2 regions of the Solwaraspora sp. WMMA2101 genome follow, and region 1 is predicted to be linked to the other one. Evidence: predicted binding sites of a transcription regulator. Region 1 holds the regulator's gene; the other holds the start of a gene.

Region 1 (7,289 bases):
GGGACCGCTGCGCTGACCAGGCCGACCTGCTGCGCCCGTCGCCCGTCGAAGACCTCCCCGGTCAGGTACAGCTGCGCCGCCGCCCGGCGGTCCAGCCTGCGCAGCACGCTCGCGGAGATCACCGCAGGCACCACCCCGAGGCGTACCTCGGTGAATGCGAAGGTCGCGGCGGCGTCGCAGACGGCGATGTCGGCGGCGGCCAGCAGGCCCAGCCCACCGGCCCGGGCCGGGCCGCCGACCCGGGCGACCACCGGCTTCGGGCACTCCCAGACGGCGGCCAGCACGTCGCCGAGCATCGCCACCGGGACCTGGCGGGACTCGTACGCCCGTTGGGTCTCGGCCAGGTCGGCCCCGGAGCAGAAGACCGGGCCCTCGTGGCTGAGCACCACGACCCGGACCTGTGGATCGTCGACGGCCGCCGCCAGCGCGGCGAGGAGCTGGGTCATCAACGGGGTGGACAACGCGTTGCGGTTGGCCGGGCTGTCCAGGGTGATGGTGGCGATCCCGGCGGCGGTGGCCGTCCGGATCATCGGCTGCGCGGACCTGGTGGGTCGGGGCTCGTCCATGCCGGGCAGACTAGCCGTATGCCTGGAGCCCTCCCCGCCGGCGAGCCGGTGCCCGCCGACGGCGTGCTGCCGGCGTCCGCCCTCGCCACAACCGGCGACCACGGGTTCGGGGTGTACGTGCACGTCCCGTTCTGCGCTGTCCGGTGCGGCTACTGCGACTTCAACACCTACACCCCGACGGAGCTCGGTGGCGGCGTACCGGCCGACAGCTACCTCGACGCCGTACTGGCCGAACTCGACCTGGCCGGCCGGGTCCTGGCCGACCGACCGCCCCGGCAGGTCGACACGGTCTTCGTCGGCGGCGGTACGCCCAGCCTGCTGCCCGCCGACGACCTGGCCCGGCTGCTCGACGCGATCGACACCACCTGGGGGCTGGCGGCCGACGCCGAGGTCACCACCGAGGCCAACCCCGAGTCGGTCACCCCGGCGTCGCTGCGGGCGCTGCGCCGGGCCGGCTACACCCGGATCTCCCTCGGGATGCAGTCGACGGCACCGGCCGTCCTCGCCGTCCTGGACCGCACGCACGCGCCGGGGCGGGCGGTGGCCGCCGCCCAGGAGGCCCGCGCGGCCGGGTTCGACCGGGTCAATCTGGATCTGATCTACGGTACGCCGGGGGAGCGCCCCGAGGACTTCGCCGACTCGCTGGCCGCCGTGCTGGCCGCCGGTGCCGACCACGTCAGCGCGTACGCGCTGATCGTGGAGGACGGCACCCGGCTCGCCGCCCGGATGCGTCGCGGCGAGCTGCCCTACCCCGACGACGACGTGGCCGCCGACCGCTACCTCGCCGCCGACGAGACCCTCGACGCGGCCGGGTTCGCCTGGTACGAGGTCTCCAACTGGGCGAACTCGGCCGACGCCCGGTGCCGGCACAATCTGCTCTACTGGACCGGCGGCGACTGGTGGGGGCTCGGCCCGGGGGCGCACAGCCACGTGGGCGGGGTCCGCTGGTGGAACGTCAAGCATCCGACGGCGTACGCGCGGCGGCTCGCCGACGGTCAGTCGCCGGGGCAGGGTCGGGAGCTGCTCACCGACGCCGAGCGGCACATGGAAGAGGTGATGCTGCGGCTGCGGCTGGCCGACGGGCTGCCGCTGGCCCGGCTGTCGGCGGCCGGTCGTGTCGCGGCCGGGCGGGCCGCCGCCGCCGGGCTGGTCGACCCCGTCGTCTTCGCTGCCGGGCAGGCGGTGCTCACCCTGCGTGGACGGCTGCTGGCTGACGGGGTCGTGCGGGACCTGCTCGGCTGACCGGCGGTTCAGCTCCGGTGCCCCGACCCGGTCGCCTCCACCGCGTCCCCGGCCCGCACCGGATCCCGACCGGAAATGGCCGCGCCCGGATCCTGTCGGGAAGAGGCCGCCCCCGGATTCCGTCGGAACCCGGGGGCGCCGGTGTCACTTGATGAAGTTCGCCGACATCGGGTACTTGTACAGCGCACCTTCGTTGGCCTTCACCCCGGCGATGACGCCGAAGATGATCTGGATCGCGAAGGCCACGATGCTCGGGATGAACAGCAGGCACCAGCTGATGAACAACAGCACGAAGGCGATGCCCGACCAGAGGATCTGGAAGTTCAGCGCGGCGAGCGCGTGCGCCCGCACGGCCGGGGACTGCTGACCCTTGGCCAGGTAGGCGATCAGCGGGCCGACGAAGCCGAGCGGACCGAAGCTGATGAACGCGCCGAGCGCGCCACCGAAGTGGGCGATCAGCGCCCAGGTCTTCTCGTCGTTGTTGGCGTAGCCAGCCGGGGGTGGACCTCCATACGCCGGACCGCCGGGCGGGTAGCCGCCCGGAGGTGGGTAGCCGCCCGGCGGGTTCTCGCCGCCGGGCGGCGGGACGTATCCGGGAGAGGAGGCCTCGCCCGGCATCGAGTAGGACGCGGGGGGTGGTGGCGGAGAGGTCGGGTCCGGCGGCGTGCCGCCGAAGCCGCTCTCTCCTGGTGGGCGAGGTGGTTCAGTCATGCCCGTCACGGTAGGGGGGCGGATCAAGTCATGCCAGCTAGCCCTGCCGACGAATTTGTCCACCGGACAGCTCGACTTGACTGCCCGCCCGGGGCAGTGGGACCGCCCACAACGATGAAATGTCGGGTATCGGAAACACTGTCCCCGTTCGCTATGGCCCGGCGAACTGATCGTCGCCACCCCGGCCGCGGGGACGTATGCTGGCACTCACAATCGGCGAGTGCCAGCACCACAGGTGATTCGGTCCGCCCCGTGCGGTACCCGGTCGGGACCACACCCGGTCGGCGTACCGCCGACGTGTCGCCAGGAGGTGGGGAATGGGTCTGGACGATCGCAAACTCGACGTGCTCCGGGCGATCGTGGAGGACTACGTCGCCACCCAGGAGCCGGTCGGCAGCAAGGCCCTCGTCGAGCGACACCAGCTGGGTGTGTCGCCGGCCACCGTCCGCAACGACATGGCCGTGCTGGAGGAGGAGGGCTACATCCGCCAGCCGCACACCAGCGCGGGCCGGGTGCCGACCGATCGCGGTTACCGCCTGTTCGTTGACCGGTTGTCCCGGGTGAAGCCGCTGAGCCCCGCCGAGCGGCGGGCGATCGAGCGGTTCCTGGTCGGCGCGGTCGACCTCGACGACGTCGTGCACCGGACCGTACGGTTGCTGGCCCAGTTGACCCGGCAGGTGGCGGTGGTGCAGTACCCGAGCCTGTCCCGCTCCGCCGTGCGGCACCTGGAGCTGGTGCCGATCTCGACGACCCGGCTGATGCTCGTCCTGATCGTCGACACCGGCCGGGTCGAGCAACGCCTCGTCGAGCTGCCGGCGCCGATCAGCGCCGACGACGTGACCGACCTGCGTCGGCTGGTCAACGAGAAACTCGGTGGGTGTCGGCTGTCCGACACCCCGCCGTTGGTCCAGGCGCTCGTCGACGAGGCGTCCCCGACGCTGCGACCGGCGATGACGACGCTGTCGACCGTGCTGCTGGAGACGCTGGTCGAACGGCACGAGGAGCGGCTGGCGCTCGCCGGGACGGCTAACCTGACCAGAGGGGGACTGCTCGACTTCCAGGGCTCCCTGCGCCCGATACTAGAGGCACTGGAGGAGGAGGTCGTGCTGCTCAAGCTGATCGGCGAGGTCGAGCCGAGCACGCTTCGGGTACGCATCGGTGACGAGAACGAGATCGACAACCTGCGGGCCGCGTCAGTGGTCAGCACCGGCTACGGCCCGGGTGCCACCATCGTCGGTGGCCTCGGCGTACTCGGCCCGACCCGGATGGACTACCCCGGCACGATCGCCACGGTCCGCGCCGTGGCACGCTACGTCGGCGATCTGCTGGCGCAGAACTGACCGGCGAGCAGGATCACAACTGACCCGGCGAACTGGACACGCGAGACTGACACATGAGGACACCGAACGCAGTGGCCAAGGACTATTACGGGATTCTCGGCGTGAGCCGGGACGCCTCCGCTGACGACATCAAACGGGCCTACCGCAAGCTGGCCCGGCAGTACCACCCGGACGTCAATCCGGACCCGGCGGCGGCTGACAAGTTCAAGGACATCAACGCCGCGTACGAGGTGCTCTCCGACGACCAGAAACGGCAGATCGTCGACCTCGGCGGTGACCCGCTCGCGCCCGGCGGCGGCCCTGGTGGCGGCCCGGGCGGTGCCGGACCGTTCGTCGGCTTCCAGGACATCATGGACGCCTTCTTCGGGGCCGCCGCCGGCTCCCGGGGGCCGCGTTCGCGGACCCGGCCCGGTGCCGACGCGATCCTGCGTCTGGAGCTGGACCTGACCGAGACCGCCTTCGGGGTGGAGGCACCGATCACCGTCGACACGGCGGTGATCTGCACCACCTGCACCGGGGCCGGTACGGCGGCCGGCACCCACCTGGCGACCTGCGAGGCCTGCGGTGGGCGCGGCGAGGTCCAGTCCGTCCAGCGCACCTTCCTCGGCCAGGTGGTCTCCTCCAAGCCCTGCGTGGCCTGCCAGGGCTACGGCACGGTGATCCCGCACCCCTGCCCGACCTGCGCCGGCGACGGCCGGGTCCGGACCCGGCGGTCGCTCACCGTCAAGATCCCGGCCGGGGTGGAGGACGGCATGCGGATCCGCCTCGCTCAGCAGGGCGAGGTCGGTCCGGGCGGCGGCACCGCCGGCGACCTCTACGTCGAGATCCACGAGCGGCCGCACGACGTCTACTCGCGCAAGGGCGACGACCTGCACTGCCGGGTCACCGTACCGATGACCGCCGCCGCGCTGGGCACCCGGCTGACCATCCGGACCCTGGACAGCGACGAACCGGTGGACGTCAAGCCCGGCACCCAGCCCGGCGCGACCCTGCGGTTGCGCGGTCGGGGGGTGCCCCACCTGCGCGGCACCGGGCGCGGTGACCTGTACGTCCACCTCGACGTGCGGACCCCGACCAAGCTCGACGCCGAGCAGGAGCGGACGCTGCGCGAGTTCGCCAAGGCGCGGGGCGAGGAGGTCGCCGAGCTGACCAAGCAGGGCGGCTTCTTCTCCCGGATGCGCGACGCGTTCAACGGCCACGGCTGACGGCTGGCCGGGGCCGGGCGCGAGGTGAGCGCACCACTGTTCCTCGTCGACCGGCTGCCGGACGGCCCGACGTACACCCTCGACGGGGCCGAGGGCCGGCACGCCGCGACCGTCACCCGGCTGCAGGTCGGGCAGCGGCTGCTGCTCACCGACGGGCGCGGCGGCACCGCGTCCGCCGAGGTGACGGCGGTCGGCCGGCACAGCCTGGACCTGCGGGTGACCGACACCGACCTGACGCCCCCCGCCGATCCCCGGCTGGTGGTCGTGCAGGGCATCGCCAAGGGTGACCGTGGCGAGTTGGCGGTGCAGGCGATGACCGAGGTCGGGGTGGACGAGGTCGTCCCGTGGGCGGCGGCCCGTTCGGTGACCCGTTGGCGCGACGAGCGGGGGGCGCGGTCCCGGCAGCGGTGGGTGAGTACCGCCCGGGAAGCGGCGAAACAGGCCCGTCGGCCCTGGCTGCCCGACATCGGCGGTACGGACGACCGGCCGGCGGAGTCCACCGGCGCGGTCGTCGACCGGCTGGCGGGGGCCGACGCCGCGTTCGTGCTGCACGAGTCGGCGCGACGCCCGTTGACCGGGGTCGACCTGCCGGCCACCGGCACCGTCGTGCTCGTGGTGGGTCCCGAGGGCGGGGTGGACGACGCCGAGTTGGCCGCTTTCGCCGCGTGCGGTGCCGAGGCGGTGCGGTTGGGCCCGCAGGTGCTGCGGACCTCCACGGCGGGCGTCGCGGCGTTGGCCGTCCTGTCCGCGCGGCTCGGCCGCTGGTAGAGCCGCTACCATCCGTGACGTGAGTGACAACTGTGTCTTCTGTCGGATCGCCGCCGGTGAACTGCCGACGCCGCTGGTGTACGCCGGCCGTAACACCGTCGCGTTCCGCGACCTGCACCCGCAGGCACCCAGCCACCTGCTGGTCATCCCGAAGCAGCACCACCCGGATGTCGCCGCGTTGGCGGCCGCCGACCCGGCGGTGGCGGGCGAGGTGCTGGCCACCGCCGCCGCCGTGGCCGAGGCCGAAGGGCTGCTCGCGGACGGCTTCCGGCTGATCTTCAACACCGGGCGGTACGCCGGCCAGGAGGTCTTCCACGTGCACGCCCACGTGCTCGGCGGTGCCCCGCTGGGCCCGATGGTGTCGCGGTGACCGACCCGGCGACGACGGCGTGGAACCCGGCGACGACAGCGTGGAGGACGACGGCGTGGAAATGGACACGGTGCGTCCGACGTTGAGCGGATACGATAGGGAACAATCCGCTCGCCACGGCCGCTCAGGGCCGGGGCGCTGAGATGGAAGCAGGTGCGAAAGGCCCTCAGGCCGACCCATGACCGGCACTCCACCTCCCGGGCAGGCCCGGGTGCAGACCAGGATCACCGTCCCGGATCCGCAGATCATGGTCAACCTGCTCGGTGCAGGCGACGAGATCCTGCGGTTGGTCGAGCAGTCCGTCGCCAGCGACGTGCACGTGCGCGGCAACGAGATCACCATCACGGGCGTACCGGCGGACAACGCCGTGGCCGAGCGGCTCTTCAGCGAACTGCTCGAGCTCATCGCCAAGGGCGAGACGTTGAGCACCGACGCGGTCCGCCGTACCGTCGGCATGCTCGCCCAGGGCGGCACCGAGCGCCCGGCGGACGTCCTCACCCTCAACATCCTGTCCCGTCGCGGCCGGACCATCCGGCCGAAGACGCTCGGCCAGAAACGGTACGTCGACGCGATCGACGCGCACACCATCGTCTTCGGCATCGGCCCCGCCGGCACCGGCAAGACCTACCTGGCGATGGCCAAGGCGGTGCAGGCACTGCAGGCCAAGCAGGTCAACCGGATCATCCTGACCCGGCCGGCGGTCGAAGCGGGGGAGCGGCTCGGGTTCCTGCCGGGCACGCTGTTCGAGAAAATCGACCCGTACCTGCGTCCGCTCTACGACGCGCTGCACGACATGCTCGACCCCGACTCCATCCCGAAGCTGATGGCGGCCGGCACCATCGAGGTCGCGCCGCTGGCGTACATGCGGGGGCGCACGCTCAACGACGCCTTCATCATTCTCGACGAGGCGCAGAACACCACCGCCGAGCAGATGAAGATGTTCCTGACCCGGCTCGGCTTCGGCTCCCGGATCGTGGTCACCGGTGACATCACCCAGGTCGACCTGCCCGGCGGCACGACCAGCGGGCTGCGGACGGTACGGGAGATCCTCACCGGCCTCGACGACGTGCACTTTGCCCAGCTGTCC
Region 2 (7,289 bases), 2.7 Mb from region 1:
ACGCTGCTGCGCCGGCCCGGCGGTGGCCTCCGCGACGAACTGGGCCAGCGCGGTGCCGGTGGCGGCGCGGGCGGCCCTCGCCGCGTACTCGTCGTGCGGGCGGGCGGCCGCGTCGGCGAGGGTCTCGAGGTACGCCAGCGGCGAGTCGGCCAGCATCTCCAGCCGCAGCGCCCGCATCCGCCCGGCGTCGTCGGGACCGATCCGGCGTACCGTCGCCCTGCCTGTCGCAACCTCGTTCACGGGTATCTGCTTATCAGGCCACCAGCAGTAGCGCCGCACCGAGTTGCCGGCAGAAGCCGACGCCGTGGTCGAACCCCTGCTCGCCGGGGTAACGGGCCAGCGCCCCGATTACCCAGTGTTCGCCGATCGCCAGGCAGCTGATATGCCACAGGTCGTCCTCGTCGCGCAGCAGCCAGCCGTTCTTGATGGCGACGGTGGCGGCGTACTCGGGGGTGAGGGCGTCGCGGGGCCCGAAGTCGCCCTCGCCGCGTACCGCGCGCATCTCGCCGAGCAGCCAGGGGGTCCACTGCGGCCCGGCGGCCCGGCCGTCGGCGATGCACCGGCCGAGCCGGGCGAGGTCGCGGGCGGAGACGACGGTGTTGCTCCACCGGTCGAGGACCGGGGCGGTGTCGGTCAGGCCGCAGACGCGCACCATCCGGTGGATCGAGTCCTCGCCGCCTACCCGGGCGTAGGTGGCGTCCGCGCCCGGGTTGTCGCTGTCGCGGATGATCGCGGACAGTTCGGCCAGTCGTGGGGCGCGGGGCAGCAGTCCCTGTTCGTCGGCGCGGCGCAGGTCGTCGGCGGCCAGCCAGGCCTTGATCAGGGACATGGTGTCGCTCTGCGCGGTGTAGTTGGCCGACCCGGTGAGCAGCCCGGTGCGCCGGTTCAGCGCGGCCCAGGAGTAGAACCCGTCGTCGGGCAGCGTGATCTCTCCCTCGCGGAGCAGGACGGTCCGGTGGTCGTCGCCGGGGACGGTCCAGCCGGGCTGGCGGGGTGGCGGCGTACCGGCGTCGCCGGGCAGGGCCCCGGTGAACGCGGAGAGCACGACGAGCAGGCCGATGCCGGCGGCCACCGGGTGTCGTTGGCCACCGCGTCGGTGGTCGTGTCGTGGGGCCGCGCGATCCGGTCGGCGGGCCGCGCGGGCACCGGCGGCGCGGTGCCGCCCGGACCTCACGTTCTGCGGTGTACGGAACACACATGGTCAACGACAGGCGGAGTCAGTGGGACGTGAGCGTGACCTAATGTCCCCATTTGGGGTAGTGCAGCGCCGTCGCGTCTCGTGTAGCGTGCGATTTCGGTCGCTCCGTTCGCGCGTCGCTACTCAGCGTTCGGACGGGCGACCGGGTGGGCGAGTCACGCCTGCCCATGGCCGGCAGGAGGCCCGGCGCGACAGAAGTGAGGAAGTGCACCGTGGCACAGGGCACCGTGAAGTGGTTCAACAGCGAAAAGGGCTACGGCTTCATCGCGGTCGACGGAGGTCAGGACGTCTTCGTCCACTTCTCCGCGATCGAGATGGACGGCTACAAGGCGCTCGAAGACGGCCAGCGGGTCGAGTTCGAGGTCGGCCAGGGTCAGAAGGGTCCGCAGGCCGAACGGGTCCGACTCGTCGGCTGATCGCCGGGGGCGCCGACCCGGCGCCGCCCGGTCGCACCACACGTCCGTACCTGTCAGGGCGTCGGTCTCCTCGCGGAGCCGGCGCCTTTTTTCGTGCGCGGTTCCGTGCGCGGTTTCGTGCGCGGTTTCGTGCGCGGTTTCGTGCGCGGTTTCGTGCGCGGTTTCGTGCGTGGGTGCGGCCGCGGGTGCGGCCGTCGGCCGGCCGAGGCCTCTCCTCGGGGGTGCCGGCAACCCGCCGTTCGCTTGCACTCGACAGGGGAGAGTGCTAAACAAGGATTGGCACTCGCGAACCGGGAGTGCCAATGGTCGGGGCGGTGGGGCCACCACCGCGGTTCCCTGGAGCGGAGCCGTGGGGGCTGGCCGGTCGTCGCGGGCTATCCGGCCCGGCCGGCGGACGTCACTGTCGCCAGGTAGTGACGTCCGAAGGTGCGTAAAGCAGGCGGCATACCGGAGCCGACCGGCTCCGATGCCGCGAGCGTCCAGGAGGACAACGCCGTATGGCCAAGATGATCGCGTTCGACGAAGAGGCGCGCCGCGGCCTCGAGCGGGGCATGAACACCCTCGCCGACGCCGTCAAGGTGACGCTCGGCCCCAAGGGCCGCAACGTCGTGCTCGAAAAGAAGTGGGGAGCCCCCACCATCACCAACGATGGTGTGAGCATCGCCAAGGAGATCGAGCTCGAGGACCCGTACGAGAAGATCGGCGCTGAGCTGGTCAAGGAGGTCGCCAAGAAGACCGACGACGTGGCCGGTGACGGCACGACGACGGCGACCGTCCTGGCCCAGGCGCTGGTCCGCGAAGGCCTGCGCAACGTCGCGGCCGGCGCGAACCCGATGGCCCTGAAGCGGGGCATCGAGGCTGCCGTGGCCAACGTCTCGGAGGAGCTGAGCAAGCTCGCCAAGGACGTGGAGACCAAGGAGCAGATCGCCTCCACCGCGTCGATCTCGGCCGGGGACTCCAGCGTCGGCGAGATCATCGCCGAGGCGATGGACAAGGTCGGCAAGGAAGGTGTCATCACCGTCGAGGAGAGCAACACCTTCGGCCTGGAGCTGGAGCTCACCGAGGGTATGCGCTTCGACAAGGGCTACATCTCGCCCTACTTCTGGACCGACCCGGAGCGGATGGAGGCCGTCCTCGACGACCCCTACATCCTGATCGTCAACAGCAAGATCTCCTCGGTCAAGGACCTGCTCCCGATCCTGGAGAAGATCATGCAGTCGGGCAAGCCGCTGCTGATCATCGCCGAGGACGTCGAGGGTGAGGCCCTGGCCACCCTGATCGTCAACAAGGTGCGCGGCACCTTCAAGTCGGTTGCCGTCAAGGCCCCCGGCTTCGGCGACCGCCGCAAGGCGATGCTGACCGACATCTCGATCCTCACCGGCGGCCAGGTCGTCAGCGAGGAACTGGGCCTCAAGCTCGACGCGGTGACCATCGACATGCTGGGCCGGGCCCGCAAGGTCCAGGTCACCAAGGACGAGACCACGGTCGTCGACGGTGCCGGTGACGCCGAGCAGATTCAGGGCCGGGTGAACCAGATCCGGGCCGAGATCGAGAAGAGCGACTCCGACTACGACCGCGAGAAGCTGCAGGAGCGGCTGGCCAAGCTGGCCGGTGGCGTTGCGGTGATCAAGGTCGGCGCCGCCACCGAGGTGGAGCTCAAGGAGCGCAAGCACCGCATCGAGGACGCGGTGCGCAACGCCAAGGCCGCCGTCGAGGAGGGCATCGTCCCCGGTGGTGGTGTCGCCCTGGTGCAGGCCGGCAAGACCGCGTTCGACAAGCTCGACCTGGTCGGCGACGAGGCGACCGGCGCGCAGATCGTCAAGATCGCGCTGGACGCCCCGCTGCGGCAGATCGCCGTCAACGCCGGCCTCGAGGGCGGCGTCGTGGTGGAGAAGGTCCGCAACCTGGAGCCGGGCCACGGCCTCAACGCCGCCAACGGCGAGTACGTGGACCTGCTCAAGGCCGGCATCATCGACCCGGCCAAGGTGACCCGGTCGGCGCTGCAGAACGCCTCGTCGATCGCCGCGCTGTTCCTCACCACCGAGGCTGTGGTGGCGGACAAGCCGGAGAAGAACCCGGCCCCGGCGGGTGCGCCGGGCGGCGGCGAGATGGACTTCTGAGTCCAGCTCGACAGCTCGACATCGACCGCAGGGGCGGTCACCGGCAGAGGTGCACAACCCTCCACCGGTGACCGCCCCTGCGGCCTGTCCGCCTGCCTGCCCCCCGATGATCGCCGCGATCTTGCAGTTATCGCGAAGAAATGTCCACTTTGTTCCACGATAAGCGCAAGATCGTCGCGATCATGGGTGGGAGGGTGGGTGGTCGGGAGAGTGGGGCGGGGGTGGGGGCGGGGGTCGGAGTCGGGTCAGAGCTGTTTGCGGTACAGGAAGAAGACCCGTTGGATGCGGGCGCCGGCGGCTGAGGCGTAGAACGGCACCGGGCCCACCCAGCCGATCTCGACCTGGTGGTGCCCCGCTGCCCGCTGCTCCTGCAGACACCGCCGCAGCAGCAACGCGCCGATGCCGAGGCCCTGCGCCGTCGGTGCCGTCCCCATCGGGCCGAACCAGCTGGGCCGTGAGGAGCCGTACGCGGCGAAGCCGAGCACCTCGACCGGGCCGTCGGCGGAAGCGGCACCAGAAGCGGTGGCGGCGGGCTCACGTACCGCCAGGTGGCAGCCGGCCCCGGCCCGCCCCACCGACTGGGCGACCTCGGCGGCCCACGCGTCGCCGAACGTGGTCCGGGTGAACGCCACCAACGCCGGTACGTCGGCGGCGGTGGCCCGACGTACCGTGATGCCGGCAGCTGCCAGCCGCTGCTGCGCCGGGGCGGTGTCCCGCAGCGCCGGGGAGTCCGTGGCGGACAGGTCGGCCGTCATGTTCCAGGCGGTCCGGTCCTGCTGGTAGCCGCACGCCATCGCCAGGCAGACCGCTGGGGTGTACCGCACGTCCACCCCCGGCCAGGCGTAGTACGGCGGGTTGCCGGCGAGCAGCACCTCAGCGGCACCCCGCACGGCCAACGCGCTCTCCGCCCGGCCCAGCAGCGTCCGACCCAGGCCGTGGCGGCGAAAATCCGGATGTACGGCGATCAGGTCGACGTGCCCCACCGCCGGGTCCCGGTGTGCCAGCGAACCCAGCACCACGCCCCGTACCGTCTGGTCGACCAGGGCGACCAGGGCGACGGTCCGGCGGCGGCTGAGCCCGGCGGCGTCATCGGCCGCCAGCACGGGCGGTGCCGGGTGCAGCCGGTCGATGATCTGCGCGGCCTCGGCGGCGTCGGCGGGCAGGTCGAGGGCGTCGCGGCACAGCTCGACGACCGCCGACCGGTGCCGGTCGGTCAGTTCCTCGATGGTGAACCCGGCTGCCGGGGCGTCCTGACCTGAGGATGCGTCGCGTTCCACGACCGTCGACCTTAACCGGCTGCCTGCGCGGCCTCGACCGCGGCGTACGCGTCGACCAGGCCGGCTCCGGTCAGGTTCGCCCGGTCGCCGCAGGGGTCGGCGAACCCGGTCGACGCGTCGCCGGCGGTCTGCCGCAGGATCTCGTCGGTGCGTTCCAGGTCGCCGATCAGTGCGGGGTTGGCCGACCACATCAGCGCCACCACGCCGGCGACGTGCGGTGCCGCCATCGATGTGCCGTCGAGGGCCGCGTACCCGCCGCCGGGCATCGCCGACAGCACCGCCGCGCCGGGGGCGACCAGGTCCGGCTTGACGTCGCCCTGCGGCGCCGGACCCCGGCTGGAAAAATCGGTCACCGTACGGTCGCTGTCGACCGCGCCGACGGTCAGCACGTCGGCGTACGGGGCCGGCGGGTCGTCGACCGAGCCGCAGAACGGGCCGGTGTTGCCGGCGGCGGCCACCATCATCAGCCCGGCGGCGGCGAGCGCCTGCGTCGCCGGCGCCAGCGAGTCGAGATCGCAGCCTTCCAGCTCCGGGCAGCCCCACGAGTTCGTCAGCACGTGCGGTGCCCGCTCCGGTCGCCCGTCGCGCAGCGGATCGCCGCCGGCCGGGAACGGTGCCAGCATGAACTGCAGGCAGTCCAGGTAGCGGGCCGGGTTGCCGAGGTTGCGGTCGAGGTTGACGCAGCCCACCCAGGAGGCGCCGGGGGCGACCCCGATGGAGGTGTCACCGACCGCCGAGCCGAGTGTGTGGGTGCCGTGTCCGTTGTTGTCGGTCGGCGTACGGGTGTCGTTCCACGGGTCGTACCAGGAGTCGTCGCCGCCCCGGAACCCTTCGGCCAGCGCCGGATGCCTACCGTCCACTCCGGAGTCGGAGGAGCCGACGACGATCCCGGACCCGTCGACGTCGAGCTCGGACCAGACTTCGTTGGCACCGAGCATCGTGATGTTCCACTGTGGTGAGGACGGGGCCGGCTCGTCGCCGCCGTCGCCGGTGACCGGGGCGGGCAGCGGCCGCAGCTGCGGGCTGAGCAGCACCCGGTCGACGTCGGCGCGGCGCGACAGCCACGCCCGTACCGCCGCGCCGCCGTCCACCTCGATCGCGTTGACCAGGTAGTACGGGGTGTACGACAGGCCCCAGCGGTCGAGGTCGGCCCGTAGGCCGGCCTGGCTGGACTCGGCGGTGTCGACCAGCCGGCGGTAGACCTCGCCGATCCGGGCGTCGCGGCCGGCCGGCCCGGTGGCCCGGGTGACGTCGGACAGGTCGGCCTGTTCGCGCAGCACCACGAAGAGGCGTTCGCCGTACAGGCCGGGTTGCCCGGCGGTGAGGTACACCGCCGTACCGGTCGCCGCGAGGACCGCGACCACGACGGCCGCGACGATCCGGCGCGGCCGCACGCTACCGGCCGGCGCGGTGCCGAGCCGGCCGGCACCGGCCCGGCCGAGTCCGACGCCGAGGATCACACTGAGTACGACGCCGAGCGCCCACGCCACGCCGGCTCCGACCGCCGCCCAGAAGGGCAGGTCCCGGCCGATCAGCAGCAGCGAGATCTCCTCGCCGTCGAGGAAGGCGAGCGGTCCGACGACGGTCGACCCGACCAGTACGCCGACCGGGGCGCTGCCGGCCATACCGCGCCCGGCCCGAGAGGTGCCGGCCCGATCGGTGCCTGCTGCGGCGCCGCCTGCCGGGGCGCTGCCGGTCCGGCGGGTGGCCCAGACGATCGCGGCGGCGGCGTAGCCGATCGGCGGCACCGCCAGCAGGGCGACCAGTTGCACCCCGGGCTGGCCGACCCCGGCGGCGAGCAGCGCCAGGCCGACCCCGGCGACCGTGCCGCCGGCCAGCACGGTCCGCACCGCCGACGGGCCGCGCGCGGTGTCGCCGATCGCCGACCAGTAGCCGGGCGGCAGCAGCTCGACGGCGTACGAGCCGACGGCGGCGGCCGCGACGAGCGCCAGCAGGGTCTCCGCGACCCCGCCGAGGGCACCGAGCCAGAGCCATGGCACCAGCATGACCAGCCCGGCCGCGACGGCGATCAGCGTCGGCGTCAGCCGGTCCCGCCCGGCCGCCGGTTCCGGCGCGGCTTCGGCGGTGGCCGCTTCGGCGGTGGCATCAGCGGCGGGGGCCGCTTCAGCGGCGGGGGCGGCTTCAGCGGCGGGGGCGGCTTCAGCGGCGGGGGCGGCTTCAGCGGTGGGGGTGGCGGTGCGGCGGCGTAGCGTCCGCAGCAGCAGTGCGCCACCGGCGGCCAGCGCGGCGAGCAGCAGCAGGTACAGCTCGTGCTGCG

The links. Region 1 encodes HrcA, which represses chaperone genes, less so after heat shock. Its sites were predicted from a motif close to GGTTNGCACNCTCNNNNNGAGNGTGCNAACC; they were not measured.
Region 2: a site for HrcA is predicted at 1,889-1,919, ahead of groL (chaperonin GroEL). Genes of this name have one in related genera too.

Annotation. Positions count from the first base shown of each region.
Region 1 covers NZ_JBMHMA010000006.1:5,315,480-5,322,768, forward strand. Annotated here, with positions in the region: gene ACN28F_RS25205 (enoyl-CoA hydratase-related protein) at 1-566, opposite strand, end outside; gene hemW (radical SAM family heme chaperone HemW) at 585-1,808, shown strand; gene ACN28F_RS25215 (DUF4870 domain-containing protein) at 1,953-2,519, opposite strand; gene hrcA (heat-inducible transcriptional repressor HrcA) at 2,837-3,859, shown strand; gene dnaJ (molecular chaperone DnaJ) at 3,931-5,064, shown strand; gene ACN28F_RS25230 (16S rRNA (uracil(1498)-N(3))-methyltransferase) at 5,089-5,832, shown strand; gene ACN28F_RS25235 (HIT domain-containing protein) at 5,852-6,202, shown strand; gene ACN28F_RS25240 (PhoH family protein) at 6,381-7,289, shown strand, end outside.
Region 2 covers NZ_JBMHMA010000006.1:2,574,506-2,581,794, reverse strand. Annotated here, with positions in the region: gene ACN28F_RS12530 (GNAT family N-acetyltransferase) at 1-177, opposite strand, end outside; gene ACN28F_RS12525 (serine hydrolase) at 254-1,072, opposite strand; gene ACN28F_RS12520 (cold-shock protein) at 1,411-1,614, shown strand; gene groL (chaperonin GroEL) at 2,112-3,734, shown strand; gene ACN28F_RS12510 (GNAT family N-acetyltransferase) at 3,980-5,011, opposite strand; gene ACN28F_RS12505 (S8 family serine peptidase) at 5,023-7,289, opposite strand, start outside.